DNA from 4 places in the Carnobacterium sp. GW821-FHT04C06 genome. Region 1 is predicted to be linked to each of the others. Evidence: predicted binding sites of a transcription regulator. Region 1 holds the regulator's gene; each other region holds the start of a gene.
The links. Region 1 encodes LexA, which represses DNA repair genes until DNA is damaged. Its sites were predicted from a motif close to CNAACANNTGTTNG; they were not measured.
Positions count from the first base shown of each region.

Region 2: the regulator LexA is predicted to act here: its motif matches at 1,318-1,331, upstream of recA (recombinase RecA).
Region 3: the regulator LexA is predicted to act here: its motif matches at 1,462-1,475, upstream of AC07SW_RS01655 (Y-family DNA polymerase).
Region 4: the regulator LexA is predicted to act here: its motif matches at 1,549-1,562, upstream of AC07SW_RS02575 (FtsK/SpoIIIE family DNA translocase).

Region 1 is NZ_JBWKTN010000005.1:100,081-103,298, reverse strand. Features, by position in the region: gene recJ (single-stranded-DNA-specific exonuclease RecJ) at 1-708, shown strand, start outside; gene AC07SW_RS09915 (adenine phosphoribosyltransferase) at 731-1,243, shown strand; gene AC07SW_RS09910 (hypothetical protein) at 1,295-1,594, opposite strand; gene lexA (transcriptional repressor LexA) at 1,718-2,341, opposite strand; gene AC07SW_RS09900 (DUF896 family protein) at 2,558-2,797, shown strand; gene tkt (transketolase) at 2,957-3,218, shown strand, end outside.
Region 2 is NZ_JBWKTN010000001.1:519,964-523,181, reverse strand. Features, by position in the region: gene AC07SW_RS02520 (competence/damage-inducible protein A) at 1-1,262, shown strand, start outside; gene recA (recombinase RecA) at 1,444-2,538, shown strand; gene rny (ribonuclease Y) at 2,880-3,218, shown strand, end outside.
Region 3 is NZ_JBWKTN010000001.1:345,561-348,778, forward strand. Features, by position in the region: gene rnjA (ribonuclease J1) at 1-1,174, shown strand, start outside; gene AC07SW_RS01655 (Y-family DNA polymerase) at 1,522-2,820, shown strand; gene AC07SW_RS01660 (hypothetical protein) at 2,810-3,178, shown strand.
Region 4 is NZ_JBWKTN010000001.1:536,508-539,725, forward strand. Features, by position in the region: gene AC07SW_RS02575 (FtsK/SpoIIIE family DNA translocase) at 1-1,500, opposite strand, end outside; gene AC07SW_RS02580 (DUF975 family protein) at 1,651-2,457, opposite strand; gene AC07SW_RS02585 (DNA topoisomerase 3) at 2,615-3,218, opposite strand, start outside.

The DNA.
Region 1 (3,218 bases):
AAGCTTTCTATAAATGAATGGAATGGCAACCGTAAGCCTCAGTTGATGCTTGAAGATATTGCAATGGACGGACTTCAAGTTGTTGATTTGAGAGGGAGCAATTTAGCAGCAGGTCTTTGGGTACAAGGCGCAGCTTGTTATCTATTTTATAATAAGAAAAGCTACCAAACTCATAATGATAAAGTTCCAATGGGCAGTGAAAGTGTTTTGATTGAGTCCAAAGAAGATGCTGAAGCTTTTAAAACGCAACATTCAACCTTTGTATTTATCGATTGTCCAAACGAATTAGAATGGATTTCGTCAACGATTCGGGGAAATACACCAGAAAAGTTAGTTACTGCCTTTTTTAGTGAATCAGAAAGTTACCTAAATGGGATGCCAAGCCGAACACAATTTGGAGAATTATTTAAATTCGTAGCCACACACAAAGATGTTGATATTCGACATAAGCTGTCTATTTTAGCAAATTATCTAAAAATCAAAGATAACTTATTAATTTTCATGATTAACGTGTTTTTTGAACTAGGATTTGTTACAATAGACAATGGCGTAATGAACTATGTCAAAGATGCTCCAAAAAAAGAGTTGTCTGATGCAGAAAATTACCAAAAACGACTAAATCAAATAGAAGCCGAAAAAATCTTGCTGTACAGCCATTTTGCAGAATTAGAAATCTGGTTAAAACAACAAATTAATGAAGCCTCGTAAAATTTGAATGGAGGATTTATAGATGGATTTAAAACAATATATTGCAGATGTAAAAGACTTCCCTGAAAAAGGAATTATTTTCCGTGACATTTCACCCTTAATGGCAGACGGAGAAGCTTATCGTTATGCAACTAACGAAATTGCAAAATACGCAAAAGACAAAGGCGTTGAAATGATCGTTGGACCAGAAGCTCGTGGATTTATTGTAGGTTGCCCAGTGGCCTATGAATTAGGAATCGGTTTTGCTCCTGCTCGTAAAAAAGGCAAACTGCCAAGAGAAACAGTTGAAGTTAGCTATGGTTTAGAGTATGGATCAGATGTTTTGCAAATTCACAAAGACGCTATCAAACCAGGTCAAAAAGTGATGGTTTGTGATGATTTACTAGCAACCGGTGGAACCATTGCAGCGACGATTCAATTAATCGAAAAATTAGGTGGAATTGTTGTAGGAACAGCTTTCTTAATCGAATTAACAGATTTAAATGGTCGTGCTCAAATTGAAGGATACGATATCTTCACTTTAATGGACTACTAAAATAAAAATCCCCCTCAAGTTAGATTGATTCTAACCTGAAGGGGATTCTTTTTATGCGATTGATTTTGGATTTTTAGGAGAGCGTCCTAGGACAAACTCGATAATCGTTAAAACAACTAAAATACCAACGATAATTGCAAACCAATTAGATGTTTGAATGCCGAAATCCCAAGTGTTATAAATCCAGATGACAATGCCACTATAAATAATTGAAAGAATATTCAAAACAGCAAATGCCCATAAATTTCCATTTTCTTTATTGCGTAAGTACATAACGGAAAGACCAACACTTAAAAGAATCCAAGCAACTTGAATCAATAAGCTAAACCAATAAAACAATAATGCAACCATTTCACTTAACCTCCTTATGTGAGAATAAAAAAAGCCTTATATACAAAGTTTAGCACAATTATTTGTAGAGACAACTAAAAAGCATTAAAAAAGAGCTTCCTAATAAAGGAAACTCTGAAAGTCTTAAAAAATGTGACTCCGGTATAATCCAACAACTTTTCCAAGAATGGTTACTTCACTAAGAATAATCGGATCCATTCCATCGTTTTCAGGTTGCAAGCGGTAATGATCTTTTTCTTTGAAGAATCGTTTACAAGTTGCTTCATCTTCACTTGTCATAGCAATCACGATATCGCCATTATCAGCATTTGATTGTTTGCGAACAATTACAGCATCGCCATCTAAAATTCCACAATTGATCATACTTTCACCACGAATAGTTAGCATGAACAACGCTTCATTTGCATATTGCAGATGAGGAGGTAGTGGGAAATAATCAGTGGCTTCTTCAACTGCTAATATCGGTTCACCAGCTGTAACGGTTCCTAGAAGGGGAATCTTATCCATTGGGACACCAAGTTTAGACAATCCAAGTGCAGTTAACTCAATAGCACGAGGTTTACTAGGATCTCGTTGAATAAAGCCGTTTTTTTCTAAACGTGATAAGTGGCCATGTACCGTTGACGTTGAAGAAAGAGATACAGCAGTACCAATCTCACGAACAGTTGGGGGATACCCTTTTAGTTGAACTTGTTCATGTATGTACTGTAATACTTCAATTTGTCTAGATTCTGGAGTTTTACGCATGATTAAATGCACCTCGTTTCTTTATCAATTTTCTTAACTATAGAATACCATAAATAATCACAGAATTCAAACAGATGTTCGGTGAAAATTAAATTTCTATTCCTAGTGTCTTGAAAGCTTTGTAAGAATAAACTAATTTTTAGGCAAATGGATATATTTTCAGCTTAATTTTTGATATAGTTAAGAGGTCAAATGAAACGAGATGGAGTGAATTAAATGCTATCTAAAGAAAAAATAGCCCGAATTAACGAGCTAGCCAATAAGTCTAAGAGCGAAACCCTCAGCTTATCAGAGCAACAAGAACAAAAAGAATTAAGAGAAGAATATTTACAAGCTTTCCGCGGTGGAATGAGAAATCATATCGAAGGAATGAAAGTTGTCGACAATGATGGGACAGACGTTACTCCTGAAAAGTTAAAGCAAATTCAAAAAGAAAAAGGATTACACGACCGCTAAAAATAAGAAGGAAATGAGACATATAAGTAGAAAACGCTTTATCAATTGTTAAAATTTGGCGTTTAATCGTTAAAATAAATACAATAATTCTATGAAAGCGTTGCGTAAAACGATTTAAAACAGTAAAATAGAGATATTAAAACTGAAAGGATGATTTAATTGTTCGATACAACTGACCAACTTGCAGTAAACACGATTAGAACACTAAGTATGGATGCGATTCAAAAAGCAAACTCAGGACACCCAGGTTTACCAATGGGGGCTGCTCCAATGGCGTACACGCTATGGACAAAACATTTAAACGTAAACCCAAGCAACTCATCATGGGTAAATCGCGATCGCTTTGTACTTTCAGCAGGACATGGTTCAATGCTATTATATAGTTTGTTACATTTATCAGGTTACAAACTATCAATGGAGG
Region 2 (3,218 bases), on a different contig from region 1:
TGAAAGCTGAAATTATTGCAGTAGGTACCGAACTACTATTGGGACAAATCGTTAATACAAATGCAGCTTTCTTATCACAAGAATTAGCAGCATTAGGAATAAATGTTTACCATCATGTGGTGGTTGGAGATAATGCCAAGCGGCTTGAAGCTGTTTTAGAGCAAGCTGAAAAAAGAAGTGATTTGATTATTTTGACAGGTGGCCTAGGACCTACAAAAGATGATATGACAAAACAGACAGTAGCCGCTCATCTAAAGAAAAAATTGGTAATCGATCAGAATGCACTTGAAAAAATTAACGTATTTCATCAAGCAAGTAACCGTCCAATGACGGAAAACAATCGTTTACAAGCACTGGTCATTGAAGGGTCAACCGTATTAGCCAATAAAACTGGGTTAGCAGCGGGTATGTTCTTAAAAAAAGATACCGTGAATTACTTGCTGTTACCCGGTCCACCCAACGAATTGAAACCGATGTTTTTAAATGAAGCTAAGCCACTTCTACAAAAAGAAAATCCAACTGAATCCCTTATGGTTTCTAGGGTGTTGCGATTCTATGGCATTGGCGAATCACGCTTGGTTACGGTATTAGATGACTTAATTGAAGAACAAACCAACCCAACATTAGCGCCTTATGCAGGAGATTACGAAGTGACGCTTAGAATTACCGCTAATGGAGACTCTCAGTCCTGTTGTAAACTGTTATTGGATAACTTAGAAGAAAAGATTCAACTGCGGGTAGGCGAGTATTTTTATGGCTATGGCGACACGACTCGGTTAGCTGAAGTAGTGGTTGATTTGCTAAAAGAGCGTACAATTACGATAACTGCTGCTGAAAGTTTAACAGGTGGTGGATTTCAAAGTATGTTGGCAAGTATTCCAGGTGCTTCTGATATCTTTAATGGTGGCGTCGTTGCTTATCAAAATGAAATCAAAGAACAGTTATTAGGTGTTTCAGCAAAAACATTGAATGAAAAAGGCGCAGTCAGTAAAGAATGTGCGATTGAAATGGCAGAAGGTGTACAAAAATTAATGAAAACTAAAATGGCTTTGTCATTTACTGGCGTTGCAGGACCAGCTATGCTTGAAAATCAACCAGTAGGAACAGTTTGGATTGCGTTGGCACAAGAGAACCAACCTACAATTGCAATTTGCCATCATTTTGCCAGAGATCGAAATGGTAATCGAGAACAAGCAATTTTAGCAGGATTTGATTTCATTCGAAGAGTAGTGCTCTCTTTGCCAATAGAAATAGAAAGTTGAAATCATTGGTATCTATGGATTTTTAATAGCTACGTAAAAATAAATCTCTTTTAACCGAATGTTTGTTCGATTTTCTCTTGCTTTTTTTAGCAAGAACTATTATTATATATCTTGTAACCGTAAAATAACTGATAATGAACTAGTAAATAATTTTTTGAAGATAGATTGAGGAGGAATTTTAATGGCAGATGATCGTAAACAAGCATTGGACGCAGCATTGAAAAAAATTGAAAAAAGTTTTGGTAAAGGTTCTGTAATGAAGCTGGGTGAAAAAGTTGATACTCAAATCTCAACAATTCCTAGTGGTTCATTAGCATTAGATGTAGCTTTAGGAGTAGGTGGGTTTCCAAAAGGACGTATTGTTGAAGTTTATGGACCTGAAAGTTCAGGTAAAACAACGGTTGCTTTACACGCCGTTGCCGAAGTTCAAAAACAAGGTGGAATCGCAGCCTTTATCGATGCTGAACATGCATTAGATCCGCAATATGCACAAAATTTAGGAGTTAATATTGATGAATTACTATTATCTCAACCCGATACAGGTGAGCAAGGGTTAGAGATTGCAGACGCTTTAGTCTCAAGTGGTGCCGTTGATATCGTGGTAATTGATTCAGTAGCAGCCTTAGTTCCTCGTGCTGAGATTGAAGGCGAAATGGGAGCTAGCCATGTTGGTTTACAAGCGCGTTTAATGTCTCAAGCTTTACGTAAATTATCTGGGTCAATTAATAAAACTAAAACAATTGCATTGTTTATCAATCAAATTCGTGAAAAAGTTGGTGTAATGTTTGGAAATCCAGAAATCACACCAGGTGGACGTGCTTTGAAATTCTACGCAACGGTTCGTTTGGAAGTGCGCCGTGCAGAACAAATTAAAAATGGTACGGATGTTGTTGGAAATAGAACAAAAATTAAAGTAGTAAAAAATAAAGTAGCTCCTCCTTTTAAAGTAGCTGAAGTTGATATTATGTATGGCGAAGGAATTTCTCAAGTTGGTGAGCTATTAGATATGGGTTCAGAAAAAGATATTGTTGATAAAAGTGGTGCTTGGTATTCATATGAAGGCGAGCGAATTGGTCAAGGTCGTGAGAATGCGAAGAAATATTTTAAAGACAATCCTGACTTAAGAGAAGAAATTGAGAAAAAAGTTCGTGCAGCATATGGAATTGGTGAAGAAGTGGAAGAAAAAGCTTCTGAAAAGAAAAATGCAAAAGAATCTAAAAAGCAAGTTTCTGAAAAAAGTGAGATCGTGTTAGATTTACCTGAAATTGAAAAATAATTAATTGAAAGAGGTCCATTGCGAAAGCAATGAGACTTCTTTTTTTTCAAATAAAAAGAGAACGCTATCAATGTTAGTTTATCAAAATAACATAAAACACAGACACATAAATTCAATTAATAACGATAACTATAATTATTTAATTTGATAGATATCTGATATTTATAAAAAGGTTCAACAAATCACACTATTTAAGTTGACATGTACCCTCTCTACAATTAAAATTAGAGGTGTGTTGTATTACACTTATAAAAGATAGGGATAAAAATTTGTTAAAAACAATATTTTTACCAAAAGAAATGATAAATGACCAATTAAATACATGATACGGAGGTGGAAGAATGTTAATTATTAGTGTAGCCTTCGCTATCGTTGCTTTAGTTGTTGGTCTAATCGCAGGATATATCGTCCGCAAGTCAACTCACGAAAAGGAACTAGCAGGAGCTAGAAACACTGCAACTGGAATTTTGGAGGAAGCAAGAAGAGAAGCAGAGACCATGAAAAAAGAAGCTTTGTTGGAGGCGAAGGATGAAAATCACAGATACCGAACTGAAATTGAAACGGAGCTAAAAGAGAGAAGAAGCGACATTCTGAAACAAGAAAATCGTTTACTACAACGTGAAGAAAACCTAGACCGTAAAGATGATGGACTAGAAAAACGGGAACGTTCCCTTGAAGCC
Region 3 (3,218 bases), on a different contig from region 1:
TAAGTTCGATTTCACACCTGTTGGTGAACCTGCTAACTTACACCGTATGGCAAAAATTGGAGAAGATGGCGTATTAGCACTCTTATCTGATAGTACAAATGCGGAAGTTCCAAACTTTACTCAATCCGAACAAGTCGTTGGTGAATCCATCACTAGTATTTTCCAAAAAGTAGAAGGTCGAATTATTTTTGCGACTTTTGCATCAAATATTTCACGTCTCCAACAAGTTGCAAATGCAGCGGTAAAAACGGGTCGTAAAATTGCTGTTTTTGGTCGAAGTATGGAAGCTGCTATGGTCACTGGGCGTCAATTAGGTTATATCACTGCACCTGAAGATACATTTATCGATGCTCACGAATTAAATCGTTTGCCTGCAAATGAGGTAACGATTTTATGTACCGGCTCTCAAGGTGAACCAATGGCAGCGCTAAGCCGTATTGCCAACGGAACTCACCGTCAAATCTCCATTCAACCTGGTGATACAGTTGTCTTTTCAAGTTCGCCTATCCCAGGCAATACAACTAGTGTAAACCGCGTAATCAACTTGCTTTCTGAAGCTGGTGCCGAAGTGATTCACGGAAAAGTCAACAACATTCACACTTCAGGTCATGGTGGACAACAAGAACAAAAATTAATGCTTCGTTTAATGAAACCTAAGTATTTTGTTCCTGTCCATGGTGAATTTAGAATGCAAAAAATCCATACGACCCTTGCAGAACAAGTTGGTATTCCAAAAGAAAATTCATTTATCCTTGCAAATGGTGATGTTTTAGCATTAACGGCTGATTCTGCTCGCTCTGCTGGTCATTTCAATGCAAGTGATGTTTATGTTGATGGAAAAGGAATTGGAGATATCGGCAACGTGGTCCTACGTGACCGTAGAATCCTCTCTGAGGAAGGTTTAGTTGTTGTCGTTGTGACCTTAGATTATAAAACAAAAGACGTTTTAGCTGGTCCAGATATCCTTTCTCGTGGCTTTATCTACATGCGTGAGTCTGGTGATTTAATCAATGAAGCGCAACGTGTTATCTTTAAAAACTTAAAAGAGGCGCTAAAAGAAGAAAATGTAACTGAACAATATATTAAAGAAACGATTATTGGCAGTTTACAACCTTTCTTATTTGAAAAAACAGAGCGTCATCCAATGATTTTACCAATCATTATGCCTGTTTAACCATTCTATAAAAAGGATTGTTCTAATTACTTAGAGCAATCCTTTTTTTTGTTTCATATATGAATAAAAAATCGAATGATTTTAAAAAAATTAAATTTATTAAAATAAATTTAATTTAACCATTTTCAACTTCCCTTCACGCCTTTTCTTACTCAATGTATCGCTTTAAAACAACTAATACAACTATTTCATTAATTAATTATTCACATGAATTATAACAATACATTTATTCTTTTACTAAATACATAAAAAAAAGCAAGTGTGTGTGTATGTTCGCCTTTACTTATTGAACGTATGTTCGTATAATAGGATTATCTTATTAAAACGAGAGGTGAACTGTTACGGAATTGGAATTGGACTATTCTAACGAACCACGTTCGGATATTTTATGTATCGACATCAAAAGTTTTTACGCCAGTGTTGAATGCGTTGAACGAGGATTAGACCCACTTAAAACCATGCTTGTTGTAATGTCTAACGAAGAAAGCAATGGTGGGTTAATTTTAGCTAGTTCACCTGCTGCAAAAAAAAAACTAGGGATTTCTAATGTGATGCGTAAATTTGATTTGCCTCACCACCCTCAATTAATCATCGTCCCTCCTCGTATGAGTTTATATATTGAGAAAAACAAACAAATTATCGCTATTTTTAGAAAATATGCAGCTGAAGAAGATATTTTAGTCTATTCAATCGATGAAGCTTTTCTGAAAATAACCCCTGTTAAAAAAATGTTTCATGCTACTCCTTATGAAATTGCACGAAAAATCCAGTACGATGTCTATCATCAGCTAGGTTTGTATACCACCATTGGAATTGGAGATAATCCGTTGTTAGCCAAACTAGCTTTAGATAATGAGGCCAAAAATGCGCCTGATTTTAAAGCCGAATGGCGCTATCAAAATGTAGCGGATAAAGTTTGGAAGATTCCCTCGTTAACAGATATGTGGGGAATTGGTTCGCAAACGGCTAAAAAATTAATTCAAATGAATGTCCACTCAGTTTATGACTTAGCACATTTTGATCCTGGAATACTCAAAGAAAAAATGGGGATTATCGGTGAACAGCTTTATGCACATTCATGGGGAATCGATCGTAGCGATATTTCAGTTAAATACAAATCCTTAGAAAAATCTTACAGCAATTCACAAATACTGCTTAAAGACTATAGCATTCAAAAAGAAATAGAATTAGTCATTAAAGAAATGGCTGATCAAGTAGCTACAAGATTACGAAAAAAAAATTGTCAAACACAGTGTATTTCTCTTTTTATACGCTATTCAAATCACGAAGTAACCAAAGGCTTTAATCGACAACTCAAAATTACCGCTACTAACAATACCAAGCAATTAATTGAACACTGTCTTACTTTGTTTAGAAACTATTATAAAGATGAAAGTGTCCGACAAATTGGCATCAGTTACTCAAAACTAGTTTACCGTACAGATATCCAATTAGATCTTTTCAAAGAAATAAATGAACAAGTCAACGAGTACCATTTAGATACAGTTGTTGATAAAGTTCGTACTAAGTATGGTTTTAATAGTCTGATTCATGCTAGTAGCCTTCTTGAAGGTGCTACTGCAATCAAGCGTAGTTCGTTAGTAGGCGGGCACGCATCAGGAAAGGAAGAACGTCATGCTAAATAAATTTAACGATCACTATCAAGACCGAGGAACAGTCAAATGGCAAGGAATGTATTTATCCGAACACAGTCAATCATTGGAGAACGATGCAACTGAACTAGCCGATACCATTTCTCAAAAACCTCAAATGACTTCTTTTGAAATAGCTTCTGTTTTAGATTCTGCCATTGTTAAGAATAAAAAAGTAGCGATTCAAATAGAAGAAATTAATGAAAATGGTGATTACGCTAAAGATACAATTGGAAAAATAAAAGGCTATGATGAATTAGGTATTTATATCGATCATATTAAAGTTGGCTATGATGAAATCAGAAACATTCAACTTTATGAAGAAATAAAATGGAGTAAAATAATAAATTAAAAATAGGTCATTGCGCTTCCAACTATCCGTTTATTGTTGT
Region 4 (3,218 bases), on a different contig from region 1:
AGGAATGCCGTTATAGACATTTAATTCAACCATCTTTGGATCAATCATCATCAATTTAACTTCATGAGGTTTCGCACGCATCAAAATACTCGTAATGATTCCATTGATACAAACCGATTTCCCACTCCCCGTGGAACCTGCCACCAATAAATGGGGCATTTTGGCTAAATCAGCAGTGGCAACAGATCCTGTAATATCTCGACCTAAAGGTACTTCCAATAAATTTTCAGGATGTAGGGGTTGTGCTTCTATAATATCTCTAAAAGCAACAATACTTACTTCACTATTTGGTACTTCAATCCCAATAAAGGCTTTCCCTGGAATGGGTGCTTCAATACGGATATCCTTTGCAGCTAGTGCTAACGCAATATCATCACTTAAACTAACGATTTTACTAACTTTAACCCCAATCGCTGGCTGTACTTCATATTTTGTAACTGCTGGTCCCAAATTAGCTTTCGTTACCTTAGCATCTACGCCAAAGCTTTTGAAAGTCGCTTCTAATTTGGTTACATTTTCTTGAATCAAGGCATATTCATTCGACTGATCCAATGCTTCAATTGCATTTAACAATGTTGTAGGAGGTAATTGATAGTCTCGGTTTTCTGGTTCTGCTTTGATTTCAAAGTTCAACTCTCCAGTTGGCTCTGCTTCCTCTTTTACTGGCTCTCTGACTTCTGTTGAAGTAGGTTTTAAATTTTGTTGATAACTGTCGATTTTCAATTCTAACTGCTCTGCTTCGCCTACCACAGCTTCTTTTTCAGCAGCTGCAAGTGCTTGTCCTGGTGAAATTGGTTGGACTCGATTCTTAGACTGTTGCTTAGAATCACCATTGTTTTCTTTTTTTGAATTTTTTTCTTGTTTCACTGTACTCCGCTTCTCATTAAAAGCTTGCCATTTTTTCTGTAAAATTGGGCCATTTTTTTGCAGAACATCTCTTACTTTTATCAACACTGTTTTAAACGATAAATTAAAGAAAATAAAAAAACCAGCAATCATTAAGATACTTGCAATAAAGTACGTACCTCCTTGTGAAAATAGAAAATGACTTCCACTGTAAAGCAGTGCGCCTATCATGCCACCGCCAAGCGATTCTTTAATTTGATTATTTCCCATATCCGTCATAAAAAAGCGTAATGTTGCAGGAATTACTTTAACATTCGTCCCCATAATTGGACTAAATAATCTGGCATGAAGAATCACAAGTAAACTAAGATACATAATACTAAAGCCAATAATTTTCTTACTTTTATAGGAAGGTTCTTTGCCTTTTAAAACTAAATACAGACCATATAAACCAAAAGCAACCACACTAACCAAATAGGTATTCCCTACAAAAAAGCGGAATAGGTTCGCAATTAAGATACCAATAAAACCTAATTTGCTTGCCGCGAAAATAGCGGAACAGATAAATAAAAGACCAATAATTTCAATGGAAAGATTCCGTTTTTGTTGTTTTTTTGAGGGTGCTTTTTTTTTCGTCTTCTTTTTTTGTGCCACTCTTCATACTCCTTTCAATCATATTCTTCTTTATTATACACAAAAAAGCGGACAAATGTTCTCTCTCCCCTTAAAAAAATCAATTTCTATTGCCTTTTTAACAAAAAAAAACTCTTAGTAGATTTCCTACTAAGAGTTTTAATTATACGATTATTCCCCTAACTGTTGAACTGTCAAACGACGGTAATAAACTTGTTCTGAAGTTTTTAGGTAAGGAGTGATGTAAAAACTAATGGCAATAAAATATAGCGCTAAAACAAATGCCAAAATTATTGATGTAACAACTAATGGAGAAGTTCCATTATCCCACCCACTAATACCTATGAAAAACACAACCAACCAAATAATAAGTGGTACGATATACCATAGTATGAATGATAATTGTAAAAAGAAGAAATTTGCTTTTTTGCCGTCCATCAATTTACGACTCGCTGTAATTGCATCTAAAATGCCAATCTCTGGATTATCTTTCATGATATTCAATGCTTGGCTATAACTATATGACTTAATAATACCAGGAACCACTAATAATAATGACCATAATGCAGTAAAAATACCAATCATAATAATTAAACCTAACACTTTGAAAAAGTTTTTATTAAATACTTGGAAAATTGAACCGATTGAATAATTTTTTCCATCTACTAAGTCTAAAAATGACCATTTATACCCAACATCTAACACTGAGCTAATAATTTGGGTAATAATCCCTAAAACAAATGATACAGACATTGTACCAATCATTACAGATGTCATCGCGATAAGATCTGCTTCACTAATATTTCCACTATTTGCGCCTGCCAAACCACCTGCAATTGATCCAACACCAGAAATCATATTGGTTACCATTGACATTGCGAAACTAATTAATCCTAAAATGATAAATCCACCAATAGCCGTTCCCCAGTTGCCTTGCAAGCTATTTTTAGCTTCAAGTTTAACTTCTTTAATATTCATAAAATCCTCCTTTTTAAGTTGCTTAAAAGTCAACTCCTATATAAAGGATAAACTATTCTTATATTCTTGTCTACAAAATAACTTGAATTTTTTTTGTTTCGCTTCTATAAACACTTAAATAAAAAAGCCTGCAAAAAGAGCAGGCTTTTTTTTATGATTACTTATTCTCCTTCATGGCAGCTTTTAATGCCAATGCTAAAGGACTTTCAACTTCCTCTTCACTTTGACTATATTTTTTAAGCATTTTCTTTTCTTCGTGTTTTGACATTTTTTTATTTTTCTTATCTCCTATTTTTTCAGAGATATTACAGAACTTACATTTGAAATAAGCACCATTTTTGCCTTCATGAATTTCCATTTTTTTATGGCACTGTGAGCATCGATGCATCGATACTTTTGGATCTTTTCTACGGCGGTAAGAACACTCCGTATTGCTACAAACTAAAATTTTGCCATCACGAGCATTTTTTTCTTTTAACTTTTCACCGCAATCCGGACATGTTTTATTCGTTAATGAGTGATCGGTGTATACTTGATTGCTTGTCTTGATCTCTTTTACTAGGCGTGTTGTTTCAGCTTCGATTTGTTTAATAAAGACTTCTTTTTTTAATTTGCTAGCGGCAATCTCTTCTAGTGCTTTTTCCCATTTCGCAGTTAAATCAGGTGTTACAAGTGTTGGATTAACCAGAGTCAATAACTGTCTTCCTTTAGGCGACACACTTAATTTATTTTGTGCACGTTCCATCAACTCACTACTGATT